One region of the Spirillospora sp. CA-128828 genome, then DNA from elsewhere that is predicted to be linked to it. Evidence: riboswitches for the same ligand, from Rfam matches in the RefSeq annotation. Region 1 holds a riboswitch; each other region holds the start of a gene.
What was found. A riboswitch is a leader RNA that binds a small molecule or an ion and turns the genes downstream of it on or off. The one in region 1 is predicted to bind thiamine pyrophosphate.
Positions count from the first base shown of each region.

Region 2: it holds a riboswitch for thiamine pyrophosphate, as region 1 does, so the genes downstream of both, thiC (phosphomethylpyrimidine synthase ThiC) here and ACQPXG_RS00800 (purine-cytosine permease family protein) in region 1, are expected to answer to the same signal.
Region 3: it holds a riboswitch for thiamine pyrophosphate, as region 1 does, so the genes downstream of both, thiO (glycine oxidase ThiO) here and ACQPXG_RS00800 (purine-cytosine permease family protein) in region 1, are expected to answer to the same signal.

Region 1 is NZ_CP191986.1:143,034-150,746, forward strand. It holds gene ACQPXG_RS00765 (heavy metal translocating P-type ATPase) at 1-1,944, opposite strand, end outside; gene ACQPXG_RS00770 (hypothetical protein) at 1,977-2,933, opposite strand; gene ACQPXG_RS00775 (heavy-metal-associated domain-containing protein) at 2,997-3,203, opposite strand; gene ACQPXG_RS00780 (Fpg/Nei family DNA glycosylase) at 3,398-4,261, shown strand; gene ACQPXG_RS00785 (hypothetical protein) at 4,314-5,177, shown strand; gene ACQPXG_RS00790 (SSI family serine proteinase inhibitor) at 5,259-5,720, opposite strand; gene ACQPXG_RS00795 (rhodanese-like domain-containing protein) at 5,767-6,102, shown strand; TPP riboswitch at 6,166-6,282, shown strand; gene ACQPXG_RS00800 (purine-cytosine permease family protein) at 6,275-7,621, shown strand; gene ACQPXG_RS00805 (PAS domain-containing protein) at 7,699-7,713, shown strand, end outside.
Region 2 is NZ_CP191986.1:4,596,170-4,603,882, reverse strand. It holds gene ACQPXG_RS22570 (aminotransferase class V-fold PLP-dependent enzyme) at 1-410, shown strand, start outside; gene ACQPXG_RS22565 (sugar phosphate nucleotidyltransferase) at 417-2,915, opposite strand; gene ACQPXG_RS22560 (CDP-alcohol phosphatidyltransferase family protein) at 2,912-3,610, opposite strand; gene ACQPXG_RS22555 (sensor histidine kinase) at 3,759-4,910, opposite strand; gene ACQPXG_RS22550 (hypothetical protein) at 5,105-6,193, shown strand; TPP riboswitch at 6,291-6,404, shown strand; gene thiC (phosphomethylpyrimidine synthase ThiC) at 6,400-7,713, shown strand, end outside.
Region 3 is NZ_CP191986.1:3,245,234-3,252,946, forward strand. It holds gene ACQPXG_RS16070 (deoxyribonuclease IV) at 292-1,140, opposite strand; gene pknB (Stk1 family PASTA domain-containing Ser/Thr kinase) at 1,161-3,083, opposite strand; gene ACQPXG_RS16080 (DMT family transporter) at 3,120-4,088, opposite strand; gene ACQPXG_RS16085 (thiazole synthase) at 4,235-5,005, opposite strand; gene thiS (sulfur carrier protein ThiS) at 5,007-5,207, opposite strand; gene thiO (glycine oxidase ThiO) at 5,204-6,331, opposite strand; TPP riboswitch at 6,321-6,434, opposite strand; gene ACQPXG_RS16100 (NAD(P)/FAD-dependent oxidoreductase) at 6,530-7,713, shown strand, end outside.

The DNA.
Region 1 (7,713 bases):
GTCGCCGACCATCGCCACGGTCCGTCCCTCGGACTGCAGGCGCTTGACGACGTCCACCTTCTCCTGCGGCAGGACCTCGGCGATGACCTCCTCGATGCCGACCGAGCCGGCGACCGTGCGGGCCACCGTCTCGTTGTCGCCGGTCAGCAGGACGGGACGCAGCCCGAGGGTCGTGAGCTGCGCGATCGCCTCACGAGAGGTGGGCTTGACCTGGTCGGCGACCGTGATCACCGCGCGGGCCTCGCCGTCCCAGCCGACCGCGACGGCGGTGTGGCCGAGCGCCTGGGCCTTCTCCATGGCGCGTTCGAGGTCGGTCGTGAGGTGCTGCGACCACTCGGCGAGCAACTGCGGACGTCCCGCCAGGACGCCGTGGCCGTCCACCATTCCCTGAACGCCGAGGCCCTCGATGTTGGCGAAGTCCTCCACCGTGCCGAGATCGCCGACCCGCTCCACCGCGCCCTTGGCGATCGCCTGGGCGATGGGGTGCTCGGAGGCGTTCTCCAGCGCGCCCGCCAGGCGGAGAACCTCGTCCTCGGAGACGCCATCGGTGGTGATGACGTCCACCAGGGCCATCCGCCCGGTGGTGACGGTGCCCGTCTTGTCCAGGACGACCGTGTCGACCCGGCGGGTGGACTCCAGCACCTCCGGACCCTTGATCAGGATGCCGAGCTGCGCGCCGCGTCCCGTGCCGACCATGAGGGCGGTCGGGGTGGCCAGGCCGAGAGCGCACGGGCAGGCGATGATCAGGACGGCGACCGCGGCGGTGAACGCGCCCGCGAGGGGCTCGCCGGTGCCGATCCAGAAGCCGAGCGTGCCGAGCGCGAGCGCGATCACGACCGGGACGAAGATCCCCGAGATGCGATCGGCGAGCCGCTGCACCTGGGCCTTGCCGGTCTGCGCGTCCTCCACCAGGCGCGCCATCTGCGCGAGCTGGGTGTCGGAGCCGACCCTGGTGGCGCGTACCAGCAGCCGCCCGCCCGCGTTCACGGTCGCGCCGACCACGGCGTCGCCGGGCCCGACCTCGACCGGCACCGACTCGCCGGTCAGCATCGACGCGTCCACGGCGGACGAGCCCTCCTCGACCGTCCCGTCCGTGGCGATCTTCTCGCCGGGACGGACGACGAACAGGTCCCCGGCCGAGAGCCGGTCGACGGGGACGCGCTCCTCCACGGATGTGCCGGCAGGGCCGTTCCGGACCACCGAGACGTCCTTGGCACCGAGCTCAAGCAGGGCCCGCAGCGCGGCGCCGGCGCGGCGCTTGGACCGCGTCTCGAAGTACCGGCCGGCCAGGATGAACATGATCACGCCGGAGGCGGCTTCGAGGTAGATGTTCATCGACCCGTCCGAGCGGGTCATCGAGAACTCGAACCCGTGCTTGACGCCCAGCTCGCCGGCGGTGCCGAAGAACAGCGCCCACAGCGACCAGGCGAACGCGGCGAGGGTGCCCAGGGAGATCAGCGTGTCCATGGTCGCCGCGCCGTGCCGCAGGTTGACCGCCGCGGCGCGGTGGAACGGCCAGCCCGCGTACACGACGACCGGGGCGGCCAGCGTCAGCGACAGCCACTGCCACGCCTCGAACTGGATCGCCGGGATCATCGCCATCGCGATGACCGGGACGGACAGCACGACCGCGGTGATCAGCCGCTGCCGCAGCGGTTGCAGATCGTCGTCCGGCTCCGGGGTGCTCTCCCCGCCCTCGGACTCCCGGGCCTTGGGCGGGGCGGGCAGCTCGGCGCTGTAGCCGGCCTTCTCGACCGTGGCGATCAGCTCGCCCGGGGACACCCCCTGGGGGAACTCGACGCGGGCCTTCTCGGTGGCGTAGTTGACCGTCGCGGTCACGCCGTCCATCTTGTTGAGCTTCCGCTCGATGCGATTGGCGCACGACGCGCACGTCATCCCGCCGATCGCCAGCTCGATACGCTCGGACATCGCGTCCGTGCTCATCGCTCCTCCTCTGCTTCGATCGTATGGGACGGTCAGTGGGTGTGCGGGCGGTCGTCGTGGCCCGGCCCGGGTTCCTGGACGGGTACCCGAGCGTCCCCGGCGTGCACCGTGAACTCGGCCGTGCGGACCTTGCCGTCGTGCTTGAAGTCCAGGTAGAGACGGTATGCGCCGGAGCTGGGCGCCTCGGCGAAGAACGTGATGCCGGGCGCCGGCCTCGTCTTGCCGTCACCGGGCTCCCCGTCCGGGTGGACGTGGAGGTAGGCGAGGTCGCCCTGCCGCAGCGCGACCAGATGCCCGTACGCCTCCAGGTACGGCTGCAGGTCGGTGATCGGTTTGCCGTCCTTGCTCACTGTGAGGGTGAGTTCGGTGGACTTGCCGGGGGTGAGGCCGCCGGCCAGCGTGACCTCGTAGCCGTCCACCTTCGCGACCTGCTCCGGCTTCGGCAGCGGCGCGGGCCGCAGGTCGCCGGGGGCGAAGACGTCGGTTCCCAGCGTGAGCTGCCGCTTCGCGCCGTCCGGCTGGATGTCGGTGAAGAACCGGTACACGCCGGGCTTCGCCAGCGTGATCGGCACCGTCCAGACGCCGCCGCCCAGCAGCGTCGGGTGCAGGTGCTGGAAGCCGGACAGGTCGCGCCGCGCGAGGATCAGGTGCAGCCGCTTGCCGTGCAGGGGCCGGAACGCCGTGACGGGCCTGCCGTCCGGTCCGTTGATGGTGAACCGGAAGTCCGTCTTCTTGCCGGGGGCGACGGTCGTCCGTTCCGGGGTCAGCGTGTAGCCGTCCTCGGACACTTGCAGGCCGCCCGGTGCGTGGGACGCCGAGCCGTCGTGCCCGCCGCCGCCGTGGCCGCCGCCGTGGCCGCCGCCGCCGTCGTGGGACGCCATCTCCGCGGTGCCGCCGACGGGGCCGATGACCTTGCCGATCCCCGCGGCGCCGCCGAAGACGACCGCCAGGCCCACCGCGTAGGCCCCCAGCTTGGTCGCGCTGTTCATGCCGATTCACTCCACTCGATGTTCGAGGGACGCACCCCGCCCGGCCGGCGGGGCACGCACCGCTCAGGTCGTCAGCTGGTATCCGGCCTCTTCGACGGCGTCCTTGACCCGGGCGTCGTCGAGCGGGGCCTCGCTGGTGACGGTGACCTCGCCGGTCTGGAGGTCGACGTCGACGCCGGTCACGCCGGCGATCTGCTCGACCTCCTCGGTCACCGAGCTCACGCAGTGGCCGCAGGTCATCCCGGTGACGGTGTAGGTGGCGGTGCTCATCGGCATCTCCTTCGCTTTTACCCCTGGGGGGTATCTGGTAAGGCTCATGCTGCCATAACCGGATGCCTCTGACAACCCCTGGGGGGTATCTGCCGATTCCGAGATCCCGGTCACAGTGCCCAAGGTTTTCCACAGGCTTCCACAGGGCTGTGGACGACGTTCCGGCGGCGCGGCTCTTCGCCGATACTGAAGCCATGCCTGAGCTACCTGAGGTGGAGGCGCTGGCGGGGTTCCTGCGGGAGCGCGTGGTCGGCCATGTCGTCGCCCGCGTCGATGTTCTCGCCATCTCCGCGCTGAAGACGTACGACCCGCCGGTGACCGCGCTGGGCGGGCTGACCGTCACCGGCGCGGCCCGGCACGGCAAGTTCCTCGACCTGGACGTCGACGGGCTGCACCTGGTGATCCACCTCGCCCGCGCCGGCTGGCTGCGCTGGCGGGACGAGATTCCGTCGAAACCCGTCCGGCCGGGGGGCAAGAACCCGCTCGCCCTGCGCGTCCACCTGGACGACGGCTCGGGCTTCGACCTCACCGAGGCCGGAACCAAGAAGGGCCTCGCCGTCTATGTCGTCCGCGACCCGGACGACGTGCCCGGCGTGGCGTCGCTCGGTCCCGACCCGCTGGACGACGCGTTCACCGTCGAGGCGCTGGCGGGGATCGTCGACGGGAAGCGCAGCCGGATCAAGGGCCTGCTGCGCGACCAGCAGGTGATCGCGGGCATCGGCAACGCCTACTCGGACGAGGTGCTGCACGTGGCGAAGATGTCCCCGTTCAAGCTCGCCGCGTCGCTCACCGAGGACGATGTCGCCGTCCTCCACGAGGCGATCGTCGGCACGCTCCGGGACGCGGTCGAGCGTTCACGCGGCCTCGAAGCCCAGGACCTCAAGGGCGAGAAGAAGACGGGGCTGCGGGTGCACGGGAAAGCGGGCCAGAAATGCCCGGTGTGCGGCGACACGATCCGCGAGGTGTCGTTCGCCGACTCGGCGCTTCAGTACTGCCCCACCTGCCAGACCGGCGGCAAGCCCCTCGCCGACCGCCGCATGTCCCGGCTGCTCAAGTAATTCGCGCCGGAACCCGGGCGGGGGCGGCGTATCGTGTCGCGAGGAAATCGGGATGACCGCCTCGCTTGGAGCCGCCATGGGCTACCCCCCTTACCCCCCACGGCCCGGCCCGCACGCACCCGGCTACGGGCCGCCGGGCCAGGGCTACGGGCCGCCCGCGCCGGGCGGCGTCCCCGCACCGCCGTACGCCCCGGCCGGGCCGCCGCCGGGCTATGCCCCGCAGGGGTATCCACCGCAGCACGGCGGTCATGCTCCGCCGGTCGTCCCGCAGCCGGGCTATCCCGCACCGCCGCAGCCGCAGCCCCCGCAGCAGCCCGCGGATCTGTACGGCTCGCCGATCCTCGTCTACGACCAGCCTGCGCAGTTCTTCTCGACCGAGGCGAACTACACGATCTGGAGTCCGCAGGGGCAGCCCGCCGCGTACGTCCGCGAGGAAGGCGTGAGCGGTGCCAAGAAGGCGCTGCGCGTGATGAACCAGGGCAGCCAGACGAAGGCCGAACGCAAACTGTCGATCTTCCGCCCGGACGGCATGCCGTACTTCCACTTCTACAAGCCCTACGGGTTCATGGGGACGCCCACCATGCAGGTGCTCGCTCCCCGGGGCGGTCTGATCGGGTACCTGCGCAAGCGGGCGATGCGCGGCTGGGAGATCCTCACCCCGCAGGAACAGCAGATCGGCTACTACGAGCTGCTGAGCGGCCGGGTCACCGACTGGCAGCAGCAGGAGCTCGCCCGGATCCAGCGCGGTTTCGAAGGGATGGGCGAGTTCCTGTCGCAGGTGTTCACCGGCGCCGACCGGTACGTGCTGCGCATGCACGTCCAGTTGCAGGAGCCGATGCGCACGCTCGTGCTGGCCTGCCCGCTGGCCTTCGACACCGCCGTCTCCCAGAACCGCAGCATCGGCGGCTGGCTGTGACGCGAACAGGCCCCGGCCGGACGGCCGGGGCCTGTTCGTCCCTGCACCGAGCCGGAACGGGGATGGCTCGGTCAGAGGGTTTCAGCGGACCTTGGGGACGTTGCCGAAGAGCGGGCCGATCTCGCTCCAGCGGTGCAGCTGGCAGCCGTCGGCCCGGGTGAACTCCGTGTCGATCCGCTTGCCCTGCCAGGTGCCCGTGACCGTGGCGACCTCAGGGCCGCCGTAGATCTTGGTGCACATCTGGTCCTTGGGGACGGGTTTGAAGGGTTCCTTGACCTTGGTCAGGGCCGCGCACGCGTCGGAGGCCTTGGGATGTGTGCCGCCCGGCGGTGCGCAGGTGAGCTTCCAGGTCTTGGCGGGAGCCTCCTTCGAAGCCTTGACCTGAACGGTGAGTGAGTCCGCCGGCGTGCCGGACGGCTGCACGGACGTCGTGCCCGAGGGCTTGTCGGCGGGGTTTCCGTTTGCCTGTTCGTCGCCGCAGGCGGCCAGAGACAGGAGCATGGCCAGCCCGGGCGCCGCGAAAAGGAGCGTCCGATACCGCATGCGTGATTCGACGCAGGGGGGCTTCGCGCGGTTCCATGGGGGTGTGATGAATTTCGGGGAAGACGTGCCCGCCGTGGTCGCCGCCGACGTCCCGCAGGACGGCTACCTGCTGGACGTCCGGGAGCAGGACGAGTGGGACGCGGGTCACGCGCCCGCGGCCGTCCACATCGCCATGGGCCAGCTCGGCGATCGTGCCGGGGAGGTCCCGCGTGACCAGGAGGTTTTCGTGATCTGCCGGTCCGGGGCCCGGTCCGCGCAGGTGACCGTGGCGCTGAACCAGGCGGGCTGGCTGGCGCGGAACGTCGACGGCGGCATGAAGGGCTGGGCGGAGGCGGGGCGTCCGATGGAGGGCGCCGGCGACGGCCCGCCGTACGTCGCGTGATCCGCAACCTATGAGGTGATTGCCCCTTTTAGCGCGTGTCGGGCGGTTGTACGATCGGGCCTGACCGATACCCGCGGGAGCTCGGGCCACAGCCGGGCTGAGAGGGCGGCCTCCAAGGCGTCGCCGACCGCATGAACCTGTCCGGGTAATGCCGGCGTAGGGAGTGTGTCCCGTGACGTCCGACGTCGAGAAGCGCCCTCAGGACGAGCGGCCCCGCAACGAGGTCCCCTTCACCCTCGACGAACCCGCCCCCAAGGTCCTCGGTTTCTGGGACCAGAGCGCCTTCTGGGCCAACCTCGGCGTCAGCCTCCTGGCCTTCTCCGGCGCCTACACCGTCCTCGCGCCGGACGCCGATGGCAGGCCGACCATCTCGATCATGGCCGGCATCGTCGCGATGGCCGTCGGAACCGCGCTCGGCGGGCTGATGCTCGGCCTCGCCGCCGTCCCCGGCGCCCGCACCGGCCAGCCCGCGATGGTGCTGCTGCGCGGACTGTTCGGCGCGCGGCTGTCGTACGCGCCCACGGTCCTGAACATCGCGCAGCTCGTCGGCTGGGGGACGTTCGAGCTGATCGTCATCGCGGACGCGGCCCGCGAGCTGTGGGACGGCGTCCCGCGCTGGGGCTACGTGATCGCCGCCGGGGCGGTCACGACCGTGCTGACGATCTGGCCGCTCGGCTCGGTGCGGGTGCTGCGCCGCTACGTGACGGTCGCGGTGGCGATCGCGCTCGTGTACTTCTACGTGGAGCTCGTCCGGCAGCCGCTGCCCGACCTCTCGCAGGGCTCGTGGGACGGCTTCTGGGTCGGGGCGGACGCCGCCCTCGCCGTGTCGATCTCCTGGGTGCCGGTCGCCGCCGACTACACCCGGCACGCGCGGACCGAGCGCGGGGCCTTCGGCGCCGCGGCCGCGGGCTACTCCGTCACGCAGATCGTCGCCTATGTCCTCGGCCTGCTGGCGCTGGCGCTGGTCGCGGGCGACTCGACCAAGATCTTCGACCCGTTCCTCGGCCCCGCGCTCGGCGTGGTGTTCTTCGCCGTGTTCGTGCTGCGGGAGGCGGACCAGTCGTTCGCCGACACCTACTCCACCGCCGTGTCGATCCAGAACCTCTTCCCGCGCGCCGACCGCCGGGTGCTGAGCGTCGTGCTCGGCGCCGGCATCACCGTCCTCGCGCTGGTCCTGGACATCGGCGACTACGCGGGCTTCCTGTCGCTGATCGGGTCGGTGTTCGTGCCGATGCTCGGCGTCCTCGCCGCCGACTTCTTCCTCGGCCGCCGGACGCGGGACGGCTGGGACGTCTCGCGCACGGCCCCGTCCCGCTGGGGGATGATCGCGGCCTGGGCGATCGGGTTCGTCGTCTACCAGCTCGTCAACCCCGGCACGGTCGGCCGCTGGGCGGGCCTCTGGCACGACGTCCAGGACGCGCTGCACTTCACGCCGCAGACCTGGATGAGCGCCTCGCTGCTGTCGTTCCTGGTCGCCGGGGTGGCGGCCGCCCTCATCGGCAGGCTTACCAAACGGTAAGGTTTGGGTTCGTTGAAGGGTCGCTGAGCAAGTTTCGGCGCAAGTTGCCCCGCCGTGGGCCGGAGTCCGGTGGCACGATGACAGACGTGTAC
Region 2 (7,713 bases), 4.5 Mb from region 1:
GCTCCCCCCTGATCCGGTTCTACGGCCCGGACGGCACCGACCGGCGCGGCGGGACGGTCGCGTTCAACGTCCTCGACCCGCGCGGCCGGATCGTGGACGAGCGGATCGTCGCCCGTGACAGCGCCGCCGCCGGAATCTCCGTCCGGACCGGCTGCTTCTGCAACCCGGGCGCCGGGGAGGGCGCTTTCGAGATCTCCGAGCACGCGCTGCGCGGCACCGCCGGCCGGCGGATGCGCACCCTCGACGACTATCTGGGCGTGCTCGGCCTGCCGAGCGGCGGCGCGGTCAGGGCGTCCCTCGGCCTGGTCTCGAACGTCGCGGACGTGGACCGCCTCACCGAGTTCCTGGACGCCGCATACGGCGATCGTGAACCGAACGCCACCGGCCTCAAGCCTCGCGAACGGTGCTGAGACCGCCTAAGAGCCGGCCCGTTCGACAACGACGGCCCATTCCTCCAGCAGCGCCTGCGCGGCGTCCGCGTCCGGCCCCTCGGCCCACAGATGGGTGACCGCCTCCGCCGGGTCGGGCAGGACGAGGACCCAGCGGCCGTCGTCCTCCACCACGCGGACGCCGTCGGTGGTGTCGATCGTCCGCTCCGCGGCCGCCTCCACGACGTGCCGCATCACGCTGCCCTTGGCCGCCCACGGCGTCGGGACGGAACGGCGCAGCAGATGCGCGTCCGGTATGCGCCGGTCGATCTGCGACAGCGTCAGCCGCGTCCGCGCGACGAGGCCGACTAGCCGGACGAACGCCGCGATCCCGTCCACGGTGCCGCTGAACTCCGGCATCAGGAACCCGCCCCGCCCGTCGCCGGCGAAGATCACGCTGGGCTGCGCGGCGGCCTTGGTGAGGACGTCCTGGGACGTGGACGTCCACTCGACCTGCACGCCGTGGAACCGGCACACCTGCTCGGCGACCCGCGTCGTCGTCACCGGCAGCGCCACCCGCCCGCCGCGGCGCTCCGCCGCGACCAGGTCCAGCATCACCAGCAGCGCGCGGTCGTCGCCGACCAGCTCGCCGTTCTCGTCCACCAGCGAGATCCGCTCCCCCACCGGGTCGAACCGGACGCCGAACGCGGCGCGCGACGACGACACCAGCTCGCCGAGCCGCTCCAGGTCGCGCATCCGCTCGGCGAGCGTCTCGGTCGGGTTCGCCTCGTCCAGCCCCGCGTTGCGGGTGAGGACCTCCACGCCGACCTTGCCGAGCAGGCTCGGCAGGACGAGCGAGGCGACACCGCCCGCGCAGTCCAGGACGATCTTCAGCCCGGCCTCGCGGACGCCGCGGATGTCGACGCGGCGCAGCAGGTCGCGGGTGTAGGTCTCGACGACGCGCGGCGGGTAGGTCAGCTCGGCGATCTCGCCGGGGAACGCGCGGCGGTACTCCTGCCGCCCGAAGACCCGCTCCAGCTTGCGCTGCGCGCCCTGGGACAGGTCGGCGCCGCCCGCGTCCAGGAATAAGATGTCGACGCCCTGGGGGTCGCCGAGGGTGGTGCGGATGTAGATGCCGCCGACGCTGTCCTCGCGCCCTGTCTCGAACCGCGCGACGGTCAGCGGGGTCGCCTCCAGATCCTGGACGTTGATCGCGCTCGCGGTCAGGGCGCTGTTCACCGCGCGCTTCAGGGTGCGGGCGGCGCGGGACACGTCCCTCCCGGTGACGACCGTGCACCCCTTCTTCAGTGTCGTCGCGTAGGCGCTGGCGAGCCGGACCGCCAATTCGGGCGTGATCTCCACGTTCACGAGCCCGGACACGCCGCGCGGCCCGAACAGGTTGCGCTGCCCCCGCGACTCCCAGATCACGCTGGTGTTGACGACCGCGCCGGCCTCGATGGTCTTGAACGGGTAGACCTTCACGCCGCTGGAGACGTACGCCTCGGCCTCGATGACGCACTCGTCGCCGATGACCGCGCCCTCCTCGACGCGGGACCCCGCCATGATGTCGGTGTTCTTGCCGACGACGCAGCCGCGCAGGTTCGTGGACGGCGCGACGAACACGTTGTCGTGGACGACGGCCCGGTGCAGGAACGCGCCCTCCTTCACGACGACGTTGCTGCCGAGGACGGTGTACTCGCGCAGTTCGACGCCCGCCTCGACCTTCGCGTAGTCGCCGATGTAGAGCGGCCCCTTGAGGACGGCCTCGGCGTCCACCTCGGCGCCCTCGGCGACCCACACGCCCGGCGACATCTCGAACCCGTCGAGGTCGATGCCGACCTGCCCGGACAGCATGTCGGCCTGCGCCTTGAGGTAGCTCTCGTGAGTGCCGACGTCCTCCCAGTAGCAGTCGGCCACATACCCGAACAGGCGGGCGCCCTCGGCGAGCAGCTTCGGGAACACGTCACCGGACCAGTCGACCGGCTCGCCTTCGGCGACGTGCTCAAGGACCTCGGGCTCCATCACGTAGATCCCGGTGTTGACGGTGTCGGAGAACACCTGGCCCCAGGTGGGCTTCTCCAGGAACCGCTGCACGCGGCCATCGTCGTCCACGATGATGATCCCGAATTCGAGCGGGTTCGGGACCCGCTTCAGGCCGATCGTGACGAGTGCGTCGTTCTCCTCGTGGAACCGCACCATGTCGGTCAGGTCGATGTCGGTGAGCGCGTCCCCGGAGATCACGAGGAACCGGTCGTCGCGCAGCGCCTCCTCGGCGTTCTTGACGCTGCCGGCGGTGCCGAGCGGGACCTCCTCGGTCGCGTAGCTCAGCGACATGCCGAGTTCCTCGCCGTCGCCGAAGTAGTTGCGGATCAGCGCCGCCAGGAACTGGACGGTGACGACGGTCTCGGAGAACCCGTGCTTCTTCAGCAGCCGCAGCACGTGCTCCATGATCGGCCGGTTGACGAGCGGAAGCAGCGGCTTGGGCTGGTTGGCGGTCATCGGACGCAGCCGCGTCCCCTCGCCTCCCGCCATCACGACGGCCTTCATCGGGGGGTCTCAGCTCCCTTCTGGTCGCCGGCCGGCGGTTCCGCGCCCGGATCGCGCAGGCCGCCCGGGCCGCCGGGATCGCGCGCGGAGCCCGGCCCGAGGGCCGGGGACGAGCCGCGGCCGGCCAGCACCAGCTGCCGCGTCTGCGTCCAGTACAGGACGGCCGCCCACCAGTACAGGCCCGTCCCCCAGACGGCGAAGGCCCATCCGATGATCTTGGCCGTGGTCGCCGCGCCGCCGTCGTGGTCGCCGAGCAGCAGCAGCGGGAACGCGTACAGCAGGCACATCGTCGCGGCCTTGCCGATGAAGTGGACGGGCAGCGTGCCGCCGTACCCGAGCCGCCGCACGATCGGGGCGATCGGCAGGATCGCCACCTCGCGGGCGACCAGCACGGCCACCAGCCAGACCGGGATGATGTCGCGGATGGTGAGCCCGATCAGCGTGGCCAGGATGTAGAGCCGGTCGGCGGCCGGGTCGAGCACCATGCCGAGCCTGCTGGTCTGGTTCAGCGCCCGCGCCAGCTTCCCGTCCAGCCAGTCCGACAGGCCCGCGAACACCAGCAGGCCGAGCGCCCACCAGTCCGCCTCCACAAGGACGAGCCACAGAAACAGCGGGACGCCGACGAGCCGGGCCAGGCTCAGGATGTTCGGCACAGTGAAGATCCGGTCCTGCGGGGCCTCCTGCAGTGTGCTCACCGACGCGTTCCCCTCCCCTGGTCCCCTTGATCCTGACCCTACCGGTAAGGGTTTGAAAGCCCCCGGCAGCGTCCGGTGGGGTTGGGAGATTCCCGGCGGACGGATCGAGCCCGGCGAAGACGGCGCCGGAGGGGCCTGCTCCGTTCCGTCACCGCGAGGTGACGGCGCCGGCGAGCGGGAGCACAGCCGTGACGACGAAACCGCCGGCCTCGCCCGGGCCCGCGTCGAGTGTCCCGCCGACGCTGCGCGCCCGCTCGATCATCCCGAGGACCCCGAACCCCTCGGGCGTCCCGCCGGAGGGGCCCTTCCCGTCGTCGGCGACCCGCACGACGAGTCCTTCGCCGTCCCGGGTCAGGCTCACCGTCACGCGCTCGGCGGCGGCGTGTTTGACAACGTTGGTCAGGGCCTCCTGGACGATCCGGTACGCCGCGACGCCGATCTCGGGCGGCAGCGCCCCCACGTCGCCGTCCTGGAGGTCCACGTCGATCCCGCCGCCGCGGGCCGCCCGCGCCAGCTCCCCGATGCCGCCCGGGCCGGGGAGCGTCCCCGGCGTCCCGACGTCGGTCCCGCGCAGGACCTGGAGGGTGCCGCGCAGTTCGGTGCGGGCGTCCCGGCACGTGCCGGCGATCGACGCGAGGGCATCGGCGAGCTCCTCCCGGTCGAGGGGCCGGTCCCCGCGCACCAGATGGGCCGCGGCGCCGGCCTGGACGCCGATCAGCGTGATGCTGTGCGCGAGAAGGTCGTGCAGGTCGCGGGCGATCCGGAGGCGCTCCTCGGCCACCCGCCGGCCGGCCTCCTGCTCCCGTGTCCGCTCGGCCCGCTCGGCCCGCTCGGTGATCGTCGCGAGCCGCGCCCGGTGCACCCGCCACACCTGGACGGCGATCACGACGGACACCACCGCCTCGATGACCGCGATCTGCTCGCGCAGCGAGCCGCCGCCCGCCCGCATCGCCATGCCGACCACGCACACGGCGAGCAGGGACGCGACCACGCCGAGGACGATCCGGACCCGGTGCCCGAGCACCGCGTAGGCGAACAGCGCGATCACCTCGGCGGGCACGAGCGCGTGGTGCTGGTACTGCGCCAGGTGGTACGGCAGCACGAGGATCACCAGCGAGACCAGCCCCGGGGTCGGCCAGCGCCTGATGACCGCGAGCGGCACGTGCGCGGCCGCCAGCAGCAGCGCCCCCGGCGCGTCCAGCTCCCGGACGCCCGGCCACACCGCCGCGACGATCGCCGCGACCCCCGCCAGCAGCGCCGCGAGCAGGGCGTCCTTCGCCGTCACACCGACCCTGGGCATCGTCACCACCCGACCATTGTCCCCGAGTCCCGCGATCTTCGCGCATCACCCCGTGTTCCGCGCGGAGGCGTCCTCCGGGGAGAACCCGCCGAGGGACACCGGGACGAACAGGATGATCTTTCTCATCGCGCTCTCCTTCCGGACCGGCCGCCCCGCCCTATAGTTCTGCAAACCCCGTCACGAAGGGCCGACAGTTGTCCGTCCCCCCGCCCGCTGTCCCCCCGCCGGAACTCCGGATCACGCTCGGCCGGAAAGCGTACCGACGGCCGTTCCGGATCTTCCTCTCCGCGCTCGCCGCCGGCCTGCTCGTCTCCCTGTCCACGCTTTCCAGCGCCGAAGCTTGGGAACCGGAGCAGGCCCGCCGGGCCACCGGCTTCTTCGGCGGCGGCTGCGCGCTCGTCGCGCTGGCGGCCGCCTTCTGGGCATGGGCGATGCACCGCGACCGCCTCGTCGTGACCATCTCGGAGAAGGGCGTGGCCCTTCGCCGCCGCAAGCAGCGGGCGGAGATCCCCGCCGGAGCGGTCGAGGCGGTCGGGATCACGTGGCCGGTCACCGACCCCGTCTGGACGATCTGGTTCGACTCCGAGGCGGCCCCGGGCGTCGACGCCGTCGCCAAGATCGAGGACGGCGCCGTGACGCTGCTGCGCGACCGGTCGCTCCCCTCGGGCTGGGTCCGTGCGGCGGAGAACGCGACCACGGAGATCCTGGGCGTCGCCTGGCGCGTCATGGACGACGAAGGCAGGGAGGTACCGCCGCCCCCGGCGGGCGCCCTGCTCAAGGCGGACCGCGTCCTGGTCGACGGCGTCGGCCGCTACCGCGACGAACGCGGCGGCGCCCTCCTCGCCGTGGCCCACGGCCCGCTCGGCAGGCCGCCGCGGGGGCGGTCGGGCTTCTTCCCCCTCGCCCCCGGGAGAGGCCGCCGGAGGATCGTGCTGCGCGACCCCCACGCCCGCACGCTGCTGGTGTTCAAGCGCACGTCCTCGCCGCTGGGCCGCGACCGCCTGCGCGTGTTCGACCCCGACGGCCGCCTCCTCGGCGTGGTGCGCGGCCGCCATGAGCCGTCCTTCCACACCACCGGCGGCGTGCTTCTCGGCAGCACCCGGCAGGCCGGCGACCGCCACATCGTCACCGGCGTGGACGGACGGCGGTCGGCCACGCTGCGGACCAAGAGCGGCGCCGACGACAGCCGCATGTGGCTGGAGCGGTCGCCGTCGGCTCCGGAACCGCTTCGCGCGCTCGCCCTGGCCCTGCCCATGGCCGTGCGCATCGCCCGCCAGTCCTGACGCCGGCGCTCAGGCATCCCGCGCACGGCCCACGCGGGCGCGCTTACCGCATCGGCGGCGGTTGCGGCAACGGGGGTGCGGCGGGTTAGCGTCGGGGGCGACAGATCGCGGGGGCCCGGCGAACCGGGCTGAGATAGCGGCTGGGACGGCCGCTGACCGCATGAACCTGACCGGGTAATGCCGGCGTAGGGAGAGATCGAGTCGTCATGACCGAACCTGTGGTTCCAGCTGCGCGCAAGACCTACCTCCAGGGCTCGCGCCCCGACATCCGCGTCCCGATGCGGGAGGTGCCGCTGACCAACGGCGACGCCGTCGTCCTGTACGACACCTCCGGGCCGTACACCGATCCTGAGCAGGACACCGACGTCCGCAGGGGGCTGCCCCCGGTGCGGGAGGCGTGGATCGCCGAGCGCGGCGACACCGTCCCGTACGAGGGGCGGGCGGCGCGTCCCGAGGACGACGGGAGGCGGCCGGCGCCCGCCGCCTTGGGCGGCCCCGCGCAGGTGGTCCGGGAGGACTTCCTGCCGCGGCGGCCGCGCCGGGCGGCCGGCGGCGCGGTGACCCAGCGCGCCTACGCGCGCCGCGGGGAGATCACGCCGGAGATGGAGTTCGCGGCGCTGCGCGAGGGCGTGCCGCCGGAGTTCGTCCGGGACGAGCTGGCGGCCGGGCGCGCCGTGCTGCCCGCCAACGTCAACCACCCCGAGATCGAGCCGATGGTCATCGGGCGGAACTTCCTGGTGAAGGTGAACGCGAACATCGGCAACTCGGCGGTCGCGTCCTCGGTCGAGGACGAGGTCGAGAAGATGACGTGGGCGACCCGGTGGGGCGCCGACACGATCATGGACCTGTCGACCGGGAAGGACATCCACACCACGCGGGAGTGGATCCTGCGGAACTCTCCGGTGCCGGTCGGGACCGTCCCGCTCTACCAGGCCGTCGAGAAGGTCGGCGGCGACCCCGCGGAGCTGACCTACGAGGTCTTCCGCGACACGGTGATCGAGCAGGCCGAGCAGGGCGTGGACTACATGACCGTGCACGCCGGGGTCCTGCTCCCGTACGTGCCGCTGACGGCGCGGCGCAAGACGGGGATCGTGTCTCGCGGCGGGTCGATCATGGCGGCCTGGTGCCTGGCGCACCACGAGGAGAACTTCCTCTACACGCACTTCCGGGAGCTGTGCGAGATCTTCGCCGCCTACGACGTCACCTGGTCGCTCGGGGACGGCCTGCGCCCCGGTTCGATCGCGGACGCCAACGACGAGGCGCAGTTCGCCGAGCTGCGCACGCAGGGCGAGTTGACGAGGATCGCGGCGGAGTACGGCAACCAGGTGATGAACGAGGGGCCCGGGCACGTCCCGATGCACAAGATCAAGGAGAACGTCGACCTGCAGCAGGAGTGGTGCGACGGGGCGCCGTTCTACACGCTCGGCCCGCTGACCACCGACATCGCGCCCGGCTACGACCACATCACCTCGGCGATCGGCGCCGCGATGATCGGCTGGCACGGCACCGCGATGCTCTGC
Region 3 (7,713 bases), 3.1 Mb from region 1:
ACGTATCCTTCGGACGCGGTCGCGACGGTTCAGGGTGTTGCGTCGTTGCGGTGGTGGTTTGCGGTCGGCGCTAGACGGTTGCTCGTGCTGGCGTGCGGCTCGCCTGGCGGCTTGCTGTGCTGGGGCGGTTCTCGCTTCGCTTGAACGCATCCCTCGGATGTGATCGCGGTGGCCCGGGTTGTCGCTGGGCTGCGGTCGGCGCGAGGCGGTTGCTCTTGGCGCGTGTGGTTCGCCTGGCGGCTTGTTGCGTTCAGGCAGGTTCTCGCTTCGCTTGTACTCGGGCGGGCGCCTTTAGGGCGTGCGTAGGCGTTTTAGCGTTTTTATGTCTTTGGCGTGGGGTTCGGGGGCTCGGCCTGGGGTTTCGATGATGAAGGGGATGCCCGTCGCCGCGGGGTGGTGGAAGAGGTCGGCGAACGGTTGTTCGCCTATCTGGCCGGCGCCGATGTTCTCGTGGCGGTCCTTGGCGGAGGCGCAGGCGTCCTTGGAGTCGTTGGCGTGGATCAGTTTCAGGCGGCCCTCGCCCACGGTGGCGACCAGGGCGTCGATGGTGTCCTTGACGCCTCCGGGGGCGGCCAGGTCGTGGCCGGCGGCGAAGGCGTGGCAGGTGTCGAAGCAGACGCCGAGCTTCGGGTGGTGTTCGAGCTTCTCGAAGAACGGGCCCAGGTCCTGGACCTTGGCGCAGAGCATGTTGTTCTGGCCCGCCATGGGTTCGAGGAGGAGGTCCGGGCCGTCGTCGGGGATCTCTTCGAGGAGGGGGAGGACATGCTCGTGGATCTGGGCCATGGCCTCGTCGTAGGTCTGGCTCACGGCCGAGCCGGTGTGGACGACGACGCCCCGGGCGCCGATGGCCCTGCCTCGGGTCAGGGAGTGGCGGACGGTCGCGATCGATTTCGCGAGCGTCTCGGGGGTGGGGGAACCGAAGTTGACCAGGTACGGGGCGTGCACGTAGACGGGGATGCCGTGGTCGCGGAGCTTCGCGTCCTCGGCGGGCCTGCCTTCGGGGAGGGCCCAGCCGCGCGGATTGGCGACGAACACCTGGATCGTCTCGGCGCCGATCTCGGCGGCGTACTTGAGGCCGCCGGTGGCGAGGCCCCCGGCCACGGGGACATGCGCCCCGACGGGGTTGATCGGTGAGGTCATGACGCGTTCAGACTAGCCGGTCACGGACCCCGGACGATGGTGATGGTGGAGCCGCGCGGGGCCTCCCCGCTGTTCGGGGACTGGAAGCGGACGGTGTTGCCGCCGAAGCCCGTCACGTTGACCCTGAAACCGGAGTCCTCCAGGGCCTCCCTGGCGTCGTTCACGCGGCGGCCGGTCAGGTCGGGGACGGGGACGTTCTGCTGGCCGTCGCCGTCGTCGCAGCCGAACTGGAAGGGGCCCGCGTCGACGATGCAGTCGCGCTTGTTGACGACGATGGTGACGTCGTCGCCGCGGGAGACGCCGGTGCCCTCGGACGGGTCCTGGTCGATCACGGTGTTCGGGTCCTTGCCGTCCACCTGCTTCTTCTGGACGGTGACGTCCAGGCCCATGGAGCGCAGCTGGTTGGCGGCGGCGTCGCCGTCCTGGCCGATGAGGCCGGGCATGGACATGCCGCTGGAGACGACCATGTTGACGGGGTCGTCGGGGGACTGCTTCTCGCCGCCGCGCGGATCGGTGCTGACGACCTTGTTCTTGGCGACGGTCTGGGAGGGGCTGGTGCTCGTCCGGCCGACGGTGAAGCCCTTGTCCTCCAGCGTCTTCTTGGCGTCCGCCAGGCTCTTGCCCTCGACGTCGGGCACCTCGCGGGGCGTGATGCCTTTGGACGGCGTCAGCGTGACCGTCTCGCCCTTGGCGATACGGGCGCCGGCGGCCGGGTCGGACTTGGCGACGCCGCCCTTGTGGACGCGGCCGTCGTAGACCGCCTTGGCGGTGCGCACCTCCAGCCCGTCGGACTCCAGCTGGTCGCGGGCGTCGGCGACCTTCATCCCGATGATCGACGACGGGACGTGCTCGTACTGCCCGTACGTCTGGTAGTAGACGGCCCATCCGAGGATGACCGCCGCGATCGCGCCGATGGCGACGAGGACGTACCGGCCGGTCAGCACGCCGATCGCACGGTCGGTCCTGGTGGGCCGGGGAGCGTACTCGGGCGGCATCGTCTCCGCGTCCAGGACGGCGGTGCGCCCGTGGGCGGGCGGTGCCTCCAGCACGCTGGTGGCGTTGCGGGTCGACTCCTCGACGCGCCGGTCGAAGTCGCGGGGCAGGCCGCCGAACACCTCGGCGACCTCGGCGTGGTACTGGTTCGCGTCCAGCGGGCGCCGCGCCGGGTCGTGGCTCGTCGCGTCGGTGACCAGGGCGTCCACCTCGGGGGGCAGGCCGGGGACGACGCTGGACGGCGGCGGGACGCTCTCGTTGACGTGCTTGTAGGCCACGGCGAGCGGGGTGTCGCCCTGGTGCGGGAGGTGCCCGGTGATCAGCTCGAACAGCATGATCCCGGCGGCGTACACGTCCGCGCGGACGTCGGCGTTGCCGGACAGCACCTGCTCCGGCGCGAGGTAGCCGACCGTTCCGATGATCATGCCGGTCTTGGTCATCTTGCTCGCGGTCTCGGCCCGGGCGAGGCCGAAGTCGGCGACCTTGACCTGGCCGTCCTCGGTGATCAGCACGTTCTCCGGCTTGACGTCGCGGTGCACGAGACCGGCCCGGTGCGCGGCGCCGAGGGCGGCCAGCACCGGCAGCATGATGTCCAGCGCGGCGCGCGGCCCGAGCCGGCCGAGCGAGTTCAGCGCGTCGCGGAGCGTGCGGCCCGGGACGTACTCCATGACCAGGAAGGTGTGCTCGCCGTCGGTGCGCTGGTCGTAGACCGCGACGACGTTCGGGTGGGAGAGCGCGGCCGCGGCCTTGGCCTCCCCGATGAAGCGGACGACGAAGTCCTCGTCGGAGGCGAGTCCGGCGTGCATCACCTTGATCGCGATGATGCGGTCGAGCCTGATGTCGCGCGCGACGTAGACCGTCGCCATGCCGCCGCGCGCGATACGGGACTCAATGCGGTAGCGCCCGTCGAGCACCCGCCCGACGAGTGGATCAGCAACCGTCGTGTCCATCGGTGCGAGTTTACGGGCGAATCGGCGTGGATCTCATCAGTCGCGAGTATGAGCATCGATGAGCCCGGAGTGTGATTCCGGGGCGGCGGGTTCCGGAGTGACCGGCGGGACGCGGCGGCGGAGCGGCCGGGTGCTGCGGGACACGGCCACGCCGGTGAGGCAGAGCAGGCCGCCGGCCAGCGTGATCAGCCCGGGGACCTCGCCGAGGAACAGCCACGACATCGCGACCACGAGGGCGGGCGCGGCGTAGGTGGTGGCTCCCATCTTCCCGGCGGACGTGCGGGCCAGCGCGTAACCCCAGGTGGTGAAGGCGATCGCGGTCGGGAAGACGCCCAGGTAGATCATGTTGAGGGTGGCGCCCACCGGGGCGTGCGCGGCCTCGGACACCAGTTGCCCGGAGAACGGCAGGGTCGCGAGCGCGCCGATCGCGCAGGCGAATGTCGTGAACTGCAGCGCCGAGGCGTGCCGCAGCGCGGGCTTCTGGCTCACCACGCCGGCCGCGTAGGTGACGGCGGCGAACAGGCAGAGCAGCACCCCGCCGACGGACGAGCGGCCCTCACCGGACATCGACAGCCCGACGACGGCGGCGCCGGTGAACGACACGGCCATGCCGATCATCAGCCGGGACGACAGGCCCTCCTTCAGCAGCCAGCCGCCGAGGAGCGCGATGAGGATCGGCCCGATGTTGACGACAAGGGCGGCGGTGCCCGCGTCCACCAGTTGCTCGCCCCAGTTCAGCGCGACCATGTAGGCGCCGAACCACAGCAGGCCCGCCGTGACGATGCCGGGCCAGGCCGCCTTGGGCGGCAGGCCCTCCCGCCGGACGAGCCAGAGCGCGCCCAGCACGACCGTTCCGGAAAGGAGGCGGCCGAGGGCGAGGGCTCCGGGGCTGTACTCGGCGCCCGCGCTGCGGATCGCGACGAAGGCCGACGCCCAGAGGACCACCGTCACCGTGGCGGCCGCCACCGCGAGTTTGCCGACGCGCGCGCCGCTGTCCTGCTGCATGTCACGCACCTTAGGTATGGGTCGTTTCCATGAACACCGAAACGATCTGCCGGGTTGCGGCACGGCGTCCGGTGGACGGCCCCAAGTCTGGAGGCGCGGACATTTCAGGTCCAGCGAAAACTTCTACAACCGAACCTTTAGCGATGCTACGAGGTGGCGAGGCCCTCGAAGGGGGAGGACGCCTGCGCGTACCGGCGCTTCGGGATCCGCCCGGCCAGCCTGGCGAGCCGCCCGCCCTCGACCGCGTGCCGCATCGCGGCGGCCATCCGGGCGGGGGACTGCGCGCGGGTCACGGCGGTCGCGAGGAGCACGGCGTCGCAGCCGAGCTCCATGGCCAGGGCGGCGTCGGACGCGGTGCCGAGCCCCGCGTCCAGGATCACCGGGACGTTCGCGCGCTCGACGATCAGCTCGATGTTGTGCGGGTTGCGGATGCCGAGGCCCGACCCGATCGGGGAGCCGAGCGGCATCACGGCCGCGCAGCCGAGCTGCTCCAGGCGGTGCGCGAGGACGGGGTCGTCGTTGGTGTACGGCAGGACGGTGAAACCGTCGTCGACGAGCTGCTCGGCGGCCTCCACGAGCTCGATCGGGTCGGGCAGCAGCGTCCGCTCGTCCGCGATCACCTCCAGCTTGACCCAGGCCGTGCCGAGCGCCTCGCGGGCGAGCTTGGCCGTGAGGACGGCCTCGCCCGCGGTGAAGCAGCCCGCCGTGTTCGGCAGGATCCGGATGCCGCACTCGGCCAGCACGTCCAGCACCGAGCCGCGTGCGGACGGGTCCACCCGCCGCATCGCGACCGTGGTCAGCTCCGTCCCGGACGCGGTGAGCGCCTCCCGCAGCACCGTCATGCTGGGCGCGCCCCCGGTCCCCATGATCAGCCGCGAGCCCAGCTCCTCGCCGGCGATGACCAGCTTGTCCTCCACGTCATCCTCCCTGTACGGCGGTCAAGACTTCGAGCCGGTCGGCGTCGCGCAGGGTCGTCGTGTCCCAGGCCGAGCGCCGGACGACCTCGTCGTTGAGCGCGGCGGCCACGCCGGTCCCCGCGGCGGTGACGGACGCGACGGCCTCGGCGACGCTCACGCCCTCCGGCAGCTCGCGCGGCTCACCGTTGACGATCACCTTCATGCGTTCACCCCGGCGGAGAAGCGGCCGGGCGTGAACGGCCCGGCGATCTCGGGGACGGGCCCGTCCAGCAGCATCGCGGACAGGATGTCCGCGCTCACCGGGGTCAGCAGGATGCCGTTGCGGAAGTGCCCGGTGCCGACGTACAGGCCGGGCATCGCGGTGGGGCCCATCACGGGCGCGTTGTCCGGGGAGCCCGGACGCAGCCCGGCCGTGACCTCGGCGAACTCCAGTTCGGTGATGCCGGGCAGCAACTCGCGGGCGTCCCGCAGCAGCTCCCACAGCCCGCCGGCGGTGACGCGCGTGTCGAAGCCCAGCTCCTCCTGCGTGGCGCCGACGACGACCTCGCCGTCCGCGCGCGGCACCAGGTAGACCGACGACCCCTTCACGAGCCCGCGGGTCGACCGCCGGATGAACGGTGTCCGGGTGCGGAGCCGGAGCACCTGCCCCTTCACCGGGCGGACGGGGGGCACGGTCCCCGGCGGCAGGCCCTCCAGGTCGCCCGACCACGGCCCGGCGGCCAGCAGCACCCGGTCCGCGTGGACGACCGTGCCGTCGTCCAGCCCCACCCCGGCCGCCGCGCCGCTCTCGGCGACGACGCGCGCGGCGCGCCGCCGGACGAGCCGGACGCCGAGCCGCTCGCACGCCGCCAGCAGCGCCGGGGTGAGCCGGCGCGGGTCGACCGAGCCGTCCTCGGGGGCGAGCAGGCCGCCGCGCACGCCGGGCGCGAGCATCGGCTCCAGCCGCCGGCACTCCCGGCCGGTCAGGGCCTCGACGGGAATGCCGAGGCTCTCCTGGAAGCGGCGCAGGTCGTCCAGGTACCGGAGGTCGTCGGAGTCGGACGCGACCTCGATGATCCCGTCGGTGCGGTAACCGGTCTCCAGGCCGGTCAACTCCTCCAGTTCGGCGACGAACGCGCCGTACCGGTCGCGGGAGGCGAGGCCGAGCCGCAGCAGCGGCTCCTCGCCGTACGTCAGCTCGCTGACCGGGGTGAGCATGCCCGCCGCCACGGACGAGGCGCCGGACGCGGGCGCCGGATCGACGAGGGTGACGGCGGCGCCGCCCGCCGCGGCCCGCCAGGCGGTGGCCAGGCCGATGACCCCGGCGCCGATGATCACGATCTGCATGCGCGCTCCCTTCGCCGGCATGATCCGGATCAGGTCGTGGCGGTCGGCGGCCCGTTCAGCCGCCCTCTCAGCCCGGTCGCACCGGACTCCCGCGCTCTGTGCCGTTTTTACCCGGTTCCCACCTTACGACCTTGGCAACGCGCGCCATTGCCTGGACAGGTGTCCATCAGAGAATCGCCGCCGGTTAGGGTTGCCTTCATGGAGAGGGTCATCGTCGTTGGCGGCGGGCTGGCCGGCGTGCGCGCCGCCGAGGCCCTGCGGAGCAAGGGGTACGAGGGCGCGCTGACCCTCGTGTCGGCGGAGCGGCACCGGCCCTACGACCGTCCGCCGCTGTCGAAGGCCGTCCTCGCGGGCGAGTCCGACGACACGACCGTCGACGCGGACTGGGACGCGCTGCGCTGCGAGCTGCTGCTCGGCGAGCGCGCCACCGGCCTGCGGCTGGACGGGCCGGGGCGCGGCGGCACGGTCGCGTCCACGGCGGGCGACCTTCCGTTCGACGGTCTGGTGATCGCGACCGGCGCGGCCCCGATCACGCTGCCGGGGGACGGTCGCCAGCACGTCCTGCGCACCATCGACGAGTCCCGCGACCTGCGGGCCCGGCTCGTCGAGGGCGCCCGGATCGTGATCGTCGGGGCGGGCTGGATCGGCGCCGAGGTCGCCACGACCGCGGCCGGGAAGGGCTGCCGCGTCACCGTCGTGGAGGCGGCCGACACCCCGCTCGCCAACGCGATCGGACCCGAGGTGGGGGCGCTCACCGCGCCCTGGTACGCCGAGGCCGGGGTCGAGCTGCGGACCGGCGTCAAGGTGGCGGAGGTGCGCGACGGCGGCCTCGTCCTCGCCGGCGGGGCGACGATCGACGCGGACGAGGTGGTCGTCGGCGTCGGCGTCCGGCCCGTCCTGTCCTGGCTGGAGGGCTCCGGCCTGCTGCTGGAGCGCGGCGTGGTCACCGACGGCTCCTTCCGCGCCTACATGGGCGAGGAGGATCCCGGTTCGCTCCGCCCGGACGTCGTGGCGGTCGGGGACTGCGCCGCCTGGTGGTCGCGGCGCTACGGGCGGCGGCTCCTCGTCGAGCACTGGGACACCGCCCTCAACGCCCCCGAGGTCGCCGCCGCGGCCCTCCTCGGCCGGGACGCCGAGTACGACGCCGCCCCCTACTTCTGGTCCGAGCAGTTCGGGCGCATGGTCCAGTACGCGGGCAGTCACGCCGCGTCCGAGCGGCTCGTCCACCGGGGCGACCCGTCCGGCCGCAAGTGGGCCGTGGCGTGGCTGACCGGCGACCGCCTGGACGCGATCCTCACCGTCGACAGGCCCCGCGACCTGGTGCAGGCGAGGCGGGTGATCGCCGCCGGGACGCCGGTGGATCCGGAGGCGATCGCCGACCC